Regions from separate parts of the Streptomyces sp. NPDC050145 genome, predicted to be linked through region 4. Evidence: riboswitches for the same ligand, from Rfam matches in the RefSeq annotation. Region 4 holds a riboswitch; each other region holds the start of a gene.
What was found. Region 4 has a riboswitch for thiamine pyrophosphate ahead of thiO (glycine oxidase ThiO). Riboswitches for the same ligand answer to the same signal wherever they lie in the genome.
Positions count from the first base shown of each region.

Region 1 (2,196 bases), on a different contig from region 4:
TCGGCCTTGGCCTTGGCCTTGGCCTTGACCTTGGCCTTGGCCTTGACCTTGGCCTTGGCCTCGGACGTGACCTCGGCCTTGTCCGGGGTCACTTCCTGACGAGCGACGTCCACGTCTTGACCCACTCGTCACGGTGGTCCGCGATGTTCCGCGGGCTCATGGTGTGCGGCTTGTCGATCTCGACCGCGTACTTGGTGTAGTCGGCGGGCGCGACGGCGTTCTTCGCCACCGGGTCGACGAACATGTTGAGCGGCATGTCCTCCTGGAACTCCTTGGAGATCAGGAAGTCGAGGAAGGCCTTGCCGCCCTTCTCGTTCTTCGCCCCGTCGAGCAGGCCGGCGAACTCGATCTGGCGGAAGCAGGTGCCGGTCGCGACGCCGACGGGCGAGGTCTTGGGCTGCGGGTCGGAGTAGATCGCCTCGGCGGGCGGGGAGGACGCGTAGGAGACGACGAGCGGGCGGTCGCCGCCGGCCTTCTTGCCGCTGGCGCTGCCGGAGAACTCCTCGTTGTAGGCCTGGTCCCAGCCGCTGACGACCTTCACGCCGTTGGCGTTCAGCTTCTTCCAGTAGGACTGCCAGCCGTCGTCGCCGTACTGGGCGGCGCTGCCGAGCAGGAAGCCGAGGCCCGGGGAGGACGTCGCGGCGTCCTCGGTGACCAGCAGGTTCTTGTACGCGGGCTTGGCGAGGTCCGCGAAGGAGGCGGGCGGCGTCAGCTTGTGGTCGGCGAAGTACTTCTTGTCGTAGTTGACGCAGATATCGCCGGTGTCGACGGGCGTGACGCGGTTCTTGCCCTTGTCGAGGCGGTACTGGTCCGGCACCTGGTCGATGCCCTTGGCCTCGTAGGAGGTGAACAGGCCGTTGTCGAGGGCGCGGGACAGCAGCGTGTTGTCGACGCCGAAGAACACGTCGCCGACGGGGTTGCCCTTGGACAGGATCGCCTTGTTGACGGCCTGGCCGGCGTCGCCGTCCTCGACGACCTTCACCTGGTAGCCGGACTTCTTCTCGAAGTCCTTGATCACGTTCTTCGAGACGGCCCACGAGTCGTGACTGACCAGGGTGACCGTCTTGGAGTCCCCTGCGTCGCCGCCACCCGAGGACGACGACGAACCGCACGCGGACAGCGTGACGAGCCCGAGCCCCACGGCCGCGGCCAGGTACGCCTTCTTGTTCTTGCTCACTGGTTTTCCTCCTGGGGGTGACCAGGAAGAGACGCGGCCCTGCCCGGGCCTTTCCTACGGCTCCGGGCAGGGCGCAACAGCTTGAGTGGTGACCGAACTTCCTACCCAGAATGACCTGGGCAAGGTTCAGAGGGTCTGCGGCTCTGCCGCACTCTCAGCGCTGTGGCGCTCCCCTGTCGGAATATGAAGATGTGGTACTGCGGGCAAGGCTACCGCTCGGTGGCGGCGAGCTGTCCACAGGCTCCGTCGATCTCCTGGCCACGGGTGTCCCGGACGGTGACGGGGACTCCGTGCGCCGCGATGGCCTCGACGAACGCCTTCTCGTCCTCGGGGCGCGACGCGGTCCACTTCGAGCCCGGGGTCGGGTTCAGCGGAATCAGATTGACGTGCACGGGCTTCCCGCGCAGCAGCCGCCCGAGCCGGTCCCCACGCCAGGCCTGGTCGTTGATGTCCCGGATGAGCGCGTACTCGATGGACAGCCGGCGCCCGGACTTGGCCGCGTACTCCCAGCCGGCGTCGAGCACCTCCCGCACCTTCCACCGCGTGTTGACGGGCACCAGCGTGTCCCGCAGCTCGTCGTCAGGGGCGTGCAGCGAGATGGCCAGCCGGCACTTGAACCCTTCATCGGCGAACCGGTGAATGGCGGACACCAGGCCGACCGTCGACACGGTGATCCCGCGCTGGCTGAGCCCGAGCCCGTCGGGCTCAGGATCGGTCAGCGCCCGAATGGCACCCACCACGCGCTTGTAGTTGGCGAGCGGCTCCCCCATCCCCATGAACACGATGTTGGACAGCCGCGCCGGCCCGCCGGGGATCTCCCCGTCCCGCAGGGCCCGCATCCCGTCCACGATCTGGTGCACGATCTCGCCGGTCGACAGGTTCCGGTCGAGGCCGGCCTGTCCGGTGGCGCAGAACGGGCAGTTCATCCCGCATCCCGCCTGCGACGAGATACACATCGTGACCCGGTCCGGGTACCGCATGAGCACGGACTCGACGAGCGTGCCGTCGAACAGCCGCCA
Region 1 is NZ_JBITJS010000016.1:92,189-94,384, reverse strand. It holds gene ACIBTU_RS29215 (thiamine ABC transporter substrate binding subunit) at 89-1,177, opposite strand; TPP riboswitch at 1,258-1,362, opposite strand; gene rlmN (23S rRNA (adenine(2503)-C(2))-methyltransferase RlmN) at 1,387-2,196, opposite strand, start outside.
Region 1: it holds a riboswitch for thiamine pyrophosphate, as region 4 does, so the genes downstream of both, ACIBTU_RS29215 (thiamine ABC transporter substrate binding subunit) here and thiO (glycine oxidase ThiO) in region 4, are expected to answer to the same signal.

Region 2 (2,196 bases), on a different contig from region 4:
GCGTGCGCAGCTCCGCGAACTGCGCCTCGTCGTTGGCGTCCGCGATGGAGCCGGGGCGCAGGCCGTCGCCGAGCGAGTACGTGACGTCGTACGCCGCGAGGATCTCGCAGAGCTCCTCGAAGTTCTCGTAGAGGAAGCTCTCCTTGTGGTGCGCGAGGCACCACGCGGCCATGATCGAGCCGCCGCGCGAGACGATGCCGGTCTTGCGGTTGGCGGTCAGCGGCACGTACGGGAGGCGGACGCCGGCGTGGACCGTCATGTAGTCCACGCCCTGCTCGGCCTGCTCGATGACCGTGTCCTTGTAGATCTCCCAGGTCAGCTCCTCGGCCCGGCCGTCGACCTTCTCGAGGGCCTGGTAGAGGGGCACGGTGCCGATCGGGACGGGGGAGTTGCGCAGCACCCACTCGCGGGTGGTGTGGATGTTGCGGCCGGTGGAGAGGTCCATGACCGTGTCGGCGCCCCACTTGGTCGCCCAGGTCATCTTCTCCACCTCCTCCTCGATGGAGCTGGTCACGGCCGAGTTGCCGATGTTGGCGTTGACCTTCACCAGGAATCGCTTGCCGATGATCATCGGCTCGATCTCCGGGTGGTTCACGTTCGCCGGCAGGACCGCCCGGCCGGCCGCGATCTCCTCGCGGACGACCTCGGGCGCGACGTTCTCCCGGATCGCCACGTACTCCATCTCCGGGGTGATCTCGCCCCGGCGGGCGTACGCGAGCTGGGTCACGGCCTGGCCGTCGCGGCCCCGGCGCGGCTGGCGCGGGCGGCCCGGGAAGACCGCGTCGAGGTTGCGCAGACCGCCGCGCGGCGAGGTGTGCTTGATGCCGTCGTCCTCGGGGCGGACGGGGCGTCCCGTGTACTCCTCGGTGTCGCCGCGGGCGATGATCCAGTTCTCCCGCAGCGGCGCGAGGCCCCTGCGGACATCGGTGTCGACGGTCGGATCGGTGTACGGGCCGGAGGTGTCGTACAGCGTGACGTCCTGCCCGTTGGTGAGGTGCACCTGGCGGACCGGCACCTTGAGGTCGGGGCGGGAGCCCTCGATGTACCCCTTGTGCCAGCCGATGGACTTCCCGGCCTCCGGCTCAGAGCCGTTGGAGGCAGGCGTGCGTGCGTCCGTTGTGGTCATGAGACCTACTCCCTACGCCGGCATTACCCGGTAACAGGTTCGGCGGTCGACGCAGCGGCTCTCGTCCACGGCGTTCCACGTTTCACGTGAAACACGCGCTGGGACGAAGGTCAGCGCCCTCTCAGCCCGGTGCTCCGAGCTCCCGCGTTTGCAAAGGTGCCCCCACGCTAGCGTCATGACGGACACGTTGAACAGAGGGCCCCTCCCGTTCTTGCGATGATCGGGCGGTGACCACGACGCATGAGTCCGATCCTCCCTCGTCCCCGCCGCCGCACGGGCACTCCCACAGCCACGGCCCGGCGGCGCCCGTGTCCCGGCATCTGCGGAGGGTCATCGCGGCTGTCCTGATCCCGTTCACCGTGGCGGTCGTGGTGGGTCTGGCGGTGCTCTGGCCGGGCGGCGCACCGGCCCACGACCGCACCGGTGTGGGCTTCGACCGGCAGACGCAGCAGGCCACGGTGACCAAGGTCGAGAAGGTCGACTGCAAGTCGGTGCACGCCTCGGGCGGGGCGCCGAGCGGCGACCCGGGCGCGGTGCCCGCGGGCGGGAAGCCCGGTGCCGCCGCGGGCGAGTGCGAGATCGCGACGGTGCGCGTGGACACCGGCAAGGACAAGGGCCGTACGTTCACGGAGGTCGTGCAGCCCGACTCGCCCCGCCAGCTGCACGAGGGCCAGCAGGTGATCGTCGCCTACGCGCCGGACGCACCGAAGAACCTGCAGTACTCGGTCACGGACGTGAACCGGAAGATCCCCATGACGGTGCTGGCCGGGATCTTCGCTCTGGCGGTGGTCGTGGTGGGACGCATGCGCGGGGTCATGGCGCTCGTCGCGCTCGCGATCAGCTTCATGGTGCTGACCTTCTTCATCCTCCCCGCGATCCTCCAGGGCTCGAACCCTCTGGTGGTGGCGGTGGTCGGGTCCAGCGCGATCATGCTCATCGCGCTCTACATGTGTCACGGCCTGTCGGCCCGCACCTCCGTCGCGGTGCTCGGCACCCTCGTGTCGCTGCTGCTGATCGGCCTGCTCGGCTCGCTGTTCATCGGCTGGGCCGCGCTGACCGGCAACACCGAC
Region 2 is NZ_JBITJS010000002.1:189,478-191,673, forward strand. It holds gene thiC (phosphomethylpyrimidine synthase ThiC) at 1-1,126, opposite strand, end outside; TPP riboswitch at 1,119-1,282, opposite strand; gene ACIBTU_RS04385 (YibE/F family protein) at 1,354-2,196, shown strand, end outside.
Region 2: it holds a riboswitch for thiamine pyrophosphate, as region 4 does, so the genes downstream of both, thiC (phosphomethylpyrimidine synthase ThiC) here and thiO (glycine oxidase ThiO) in region 4, are expected to answer to the same signal.

Region 3 (2,196 bases), on a different contig from region 4:
CCGGCGCGGGCGCGATCGGCATCGAGTTCGCGTACGTGCTGCACCAGTACGGCGTGAAGGTCACGATCGTCGAGTACCTCGACCGGATGGCGCCCCTCGAGGACGCCGAGGTGTCGGCCGAACTGGCCCGCCAGTACCGCAAGTTGGGCATCGACGTGCTGACCTCCACCCGGGTGGACGCCATCGACGAGTCCGGCCCCGACGTCCAGGTCACCGTCACCGGCAAGGACGGCGCCCAGCAGGTCCTCACCGCCGACAAGGTCCTCCAGGCGATCGGCTTCGCGCCCAACGTCACGGGCTACGGCCTGGAGGGCACGGGCGTCGCGCTCACCGAGCGCGGGGCGATCGAGGTCGACGGCTTCTGCCGCACCTCGGTGCCGCACATCTACGCCATCGGCGACGTCACCGCCAAGCTGATGCTCGCGCACACCGCCGAGGCGATGGGCGTCATCGCCGCCGAGACGCTCGCCGGGGCCGAGACGATGGAGCTCGACTACGCGATGATCCCGCGGGCCACCTACTGCCAGCCGCAGATCGCCAGCTTCGGCTACACGGAGGCGCAGGCCCGCGACCTCGGCTACGACGTGAAGGTCGCCAAGTTCCCCTTCATGGCGAACGGCAAGGCGCACGGCCTCGGCGACACCAACGGCTTCGTCAAGCTCATCAGCGACGCCACGCACGGCGAACTCATCGGCGGGCACCTCATCGGCCCCGACGTCACCGAGCTGCTGCCGGAACTGACGCTGGCCCAGCAGTGGGACCTCACCGTCCACGAGGTCGCGCGCAACGTCCACGCGCACCCGACCCTGGGCGAGGCCGTGAAGGAGGCCGTGCACGGCCTCGCGGGCCACATGATCAACATGTGACGCGCCCGGGACGTCGGCACTGCTGACCGGAGTGTGGGACGGAGCCGGGGGCGGCTTCGTCCCGCACTCGGCGAGCGGCTAGTGTTCGCTCCCGTACTGCCCGACACGGGGTGCTCCCGCACATGCGACGGAGCTGAGATCACACCCGTAGAACCTGAACCAGTTAGCACTGGCGGAGGGATGTCAGCGATGTCGATACCGCATGTCTCGAGCGAGCCCCGGAGCACCGCCTTCGACGGGCGGATGCCCACCGCGCCGGGGGACTGGCGCCCCGAGGCGCGCGGGATCGCGCCCGTCCCCGAGGAGCACCGCTACGGCGGCGCCGGCCGCCTCTTCACCGTCTGGTTCGCGCCGAACCTGACGATGAGCGGCGTCTTCACCGGCACCGTCGGCATCGCCCTCGGCCTCGACTTCGCGACCGCGCTGGCCGCCGTCGTCCTCGGCACGGTCCTCGGCGCGGTCCCCACCGCCTACCTCGGCACCTGGGGCAGCCGCACCGGCGCGGGACAACTGCCACTCGCCCGCCTCGCGTTCGGGCGCGGCGTCGTGGTCCCCGGCGCGCTCCAGTGGCTGTCGTCCATCGCCTGGGACGCGCTCATCGGCCTGTTCGGCGGCGACGCGCTCGCCCGGCTGTGCGGCTGGCCGTTCTGGCTCGGCGCCCTGGTCATGATGGGCGCGCAGGGCCTGCTCGGCGCGTTCGGCTACGAGGCGATCCACCGCCTGCAGAAGTGGATGACGGCCGTCCTCGCGGTCGCCTTCTGCGCCCTGGCGCTGCGCCTCGCGGACGCGGGCGTCACTCCCGAGTCCCACGGCGCCGCGCAGGGCGCCGACCGGATGGGCGCGTTCGTGCTCACGACGACGATCGCGCTCAGCCTGTCCGTCTCCTGGGCCCCGTACGCGAGCGACTTCAGCCGCTACCTGCCGCGCACCACGTCCCCGTCCCGCATGTTCTGGTGCACGCTCGCGGGCATCGTCGTCTCCTTCACCGCGGTCGAGGCGCTCGGCCTGTGGGGCGCCTCCGTCTTCACCGACCAGACCGCCCAGGGCGTCGACACCCTCCTCGGCGGAGGCGTCGTCGGCTCGCTCGGACTGCTGGCCGTAGCGCTGGCCGCGCTGTGCAGCAACGCCATGAACGACTACAGCGGCTCGCTCGCCCTCCAGGTCGTCGGTGTCCGGCTGCCGCGCCCGCTCGGCGCCGCGCTCGCCGCGCTCCTCGGCTTCCCGCTCGTGCTGTGGATGCACGCCGCCGACACCGCGGCACGCTTCCAGAACGTGCTGCTGTTCGTCGGCTACTGGATCCCCGGCTTCGTCGCCGTCGTCCTCGTCGACT
Region 3 is NZ_JBITJS010000008.1:207,311-209,506, reverse strand. It holds gene lpdA (dihydrolipoyl dehydrogenase) at 1-866, shown strand, start outside; TPP riboswitch at 963-1,064, shown strand; gene ACIBTU_RS18085 (purine-cytosine permease family protein) at 1,056-2,196, shown strand, end outside.
Region 3: it holds a riboswitch for thiamine pyrophosphate, as region 4 does, so the genes downstream of both, ACIBTU_RS18085 (purine-cytosine permease family protein) here and thiO (glycine oxidase ThiO) in region 4, are expected to answer to the same signal.

Region 4 (2,196 bases):
GGTGCTGAAGCGGTGGGGGGTGAACGGGCGGGCCTCGTCCGGGAGTTCACCGGTGGCCAGGGCGTGCGCCATGACGTCGCCGGTGACCGGGGTCAGCAGCACGCCGTTGCGGTAGTGGCCGGTGGCGAGGAGGAGGCCGGGCAGGGCCGTCGGGCCGAGGATCGGCGCGTTGTCCGGAGAGCCGGGGCGCAGGCCCGCGCGCGTCTCCGTCAGCGGCAGTTCGGTGATGCCGGGGACGAGTTCGTGCGCGTCGCGCAGCAGCTCGTAGACACCGCCGGCGGTGACCGTGGTGTCCCAGCCGAGCTCCTCGGTGGTGGCGCCGACGACCAGCTCGCCGTTGACACGCGGCACCAAATACACGTTGCCGCCGCGCACGACCGCGCGGACCGTGCGGCTCAGGAACGGCGCGTACGCCTTCGGCACGCTGAGGCGCAGCACCTGGCCCTTGACCGGGCGCACCGGAGGCAGCAGGGCCTCGGGGACGCCCGCGAGCCGCCCGCTGTGGCTGCCGGCGGCCAGTACGACCTGCTCCGCGGCGAGCTCGCCGCCGTCGGCGAGGACGACGCCGCGCGCCCGGTCCCGTACGACGGAGAGCCGTTCGGCCCACGTCCGGTGCAGGGTGACGCCGGCGCGCTCGCAGGCCGTCACAAGGGCGCCCGCGAGCCTTCTCGGGTCGATCTGGTGGTCGCCGTCGACCCGCAGGCCGCCGCGCACGCCCGGCGCGAGCATCGGCTCCAGGCGGCGGCACTCACGGCCCGACAGCCACTCGGACTCCAGGCCCGAGCGCAGCTGCAACGCGTGCAGTTCCCGCAGGTGCGAGCGGTCGTCGGCGTCGAGCGCGACGGCCAGCGTGCCGCACGCGCGGTAGCCGAGATCGTGGCCCGTGGCCTCGGACAGCTCGGCCGCGAAGTCCGGATAGCGGCGCGCGGACTCGACGTTCAGGGCGAGCAACGTCTCCTCGCCGTAGTGCAGTTCGGTGACGGCGGCCAGCATCCCGGCCGCGACCTGGGCGGCGCCGCCGCCCGGCTCGGGGTCCACGACCGCGACGGACAGACCGCGCTGCGCGGCCCTCCACGCGGTCACCAGACCGATGATGCCGCCACCGACGACCACGACGTCGGTGGCGGACCCGCTGACAGATGGCGTACGCGACATGGGCGTCCAGCCCCTCCCTTCGCCGGCATGACCCGGATCAGGTTCGTACGGTCGGAGGCCGCTCCAGCCTCCCTCTCAGCCCGCTGCGTACGGGCTCCCGCGAGTGCTTTACGTTGGCCACCCTAGCCGTTCGGTATGCCACCAAGTAAGGGAGCCCAGCCCGTGGCCCGATCCCTCGAAGGTCTCTTCCTCGCCCCCGTGACCGACCAGGCCCCAGGTCAGGTGGGCACCCGGACCCGCTTCGCCTACAGGGAGGAGGAGGGCCGGATCTGGGCCTCCTACGAAGGCGGCGACATCGTGCGCGGCCACCTCGTGGGCACCCGCGCGGGCGACCGGCTCGACTTCCGCTACGTCCAGCTGAAGACCGACGGGACGACGTCCTCGGGGCACTGCGTCTCCACCGTCTCCGAGCGGCCCGATGGCCGGGTCCGGCTCGACGAGACCTGGGAGTGGGAGTCGCAGGAGGGCAGCGGCACGAGCGTCGTCGAGGAGATCGCCGCGCCTGCCGCGCGGGACTGATCGCGGAGTGATCGCGGGGGTCGACACGGGGATGATCGCGGGGCTTGATCGCTAAACCGGTGACACGTGTGCAGGACGTCACGGAACGCGAGTGGCCCGGGCCGCTGACCCGCGCCCGCACGGGTGCCTAAGGTGACCTTGTGAGCGATCAGGAGAGCGGGAACGAGACGCCCCCGGGCGACCGGCACGTCGTCGTGGTCGGCGCGGGCATGGCCGGCGTGCAGACGGCGGTGGCGCTGCGCGAGCAGGGCTTCACCGGGGCGGTCACGCTGATCGGCGCGGAACCCCACCAGCCCTACGACCGGCCGCCGCTCTCCAAGGCCGTCCTGCTCGGCAAGGCCGAGGGCTCCGCCTTCGACGTCGACTTCGAGGCCCTCGGCGTCACCCTCCAGCTGGGCCGCGAGGTCACCGGACTGCGCCCCGCCGACCACGAGCTCGACACCGTGACGGGCCCCGTCCCGTACGACGTCCTGGTCGTCGCGACGGGTGCCGAACCGATCCGCCTCCCGGGCGCCGACGGTG
Region 4 is NZ_JBITJS010000007.1:261,167-263,362, reverse strand. It holds gene thiO (glycine oxidase ThiO) at 1-1,155, opposite strand, end outside; TPP riboswitch at 1,153-1,266, opposite strand; gene ACIBTU_RS16455 (hypothetical protein) at 1,318-1,674, shown strand; gene ACIBTU_RS16450 (NAD(P)/FAD-dependent oxidoreductase) at 1,884-2,196, shown strand, end outside.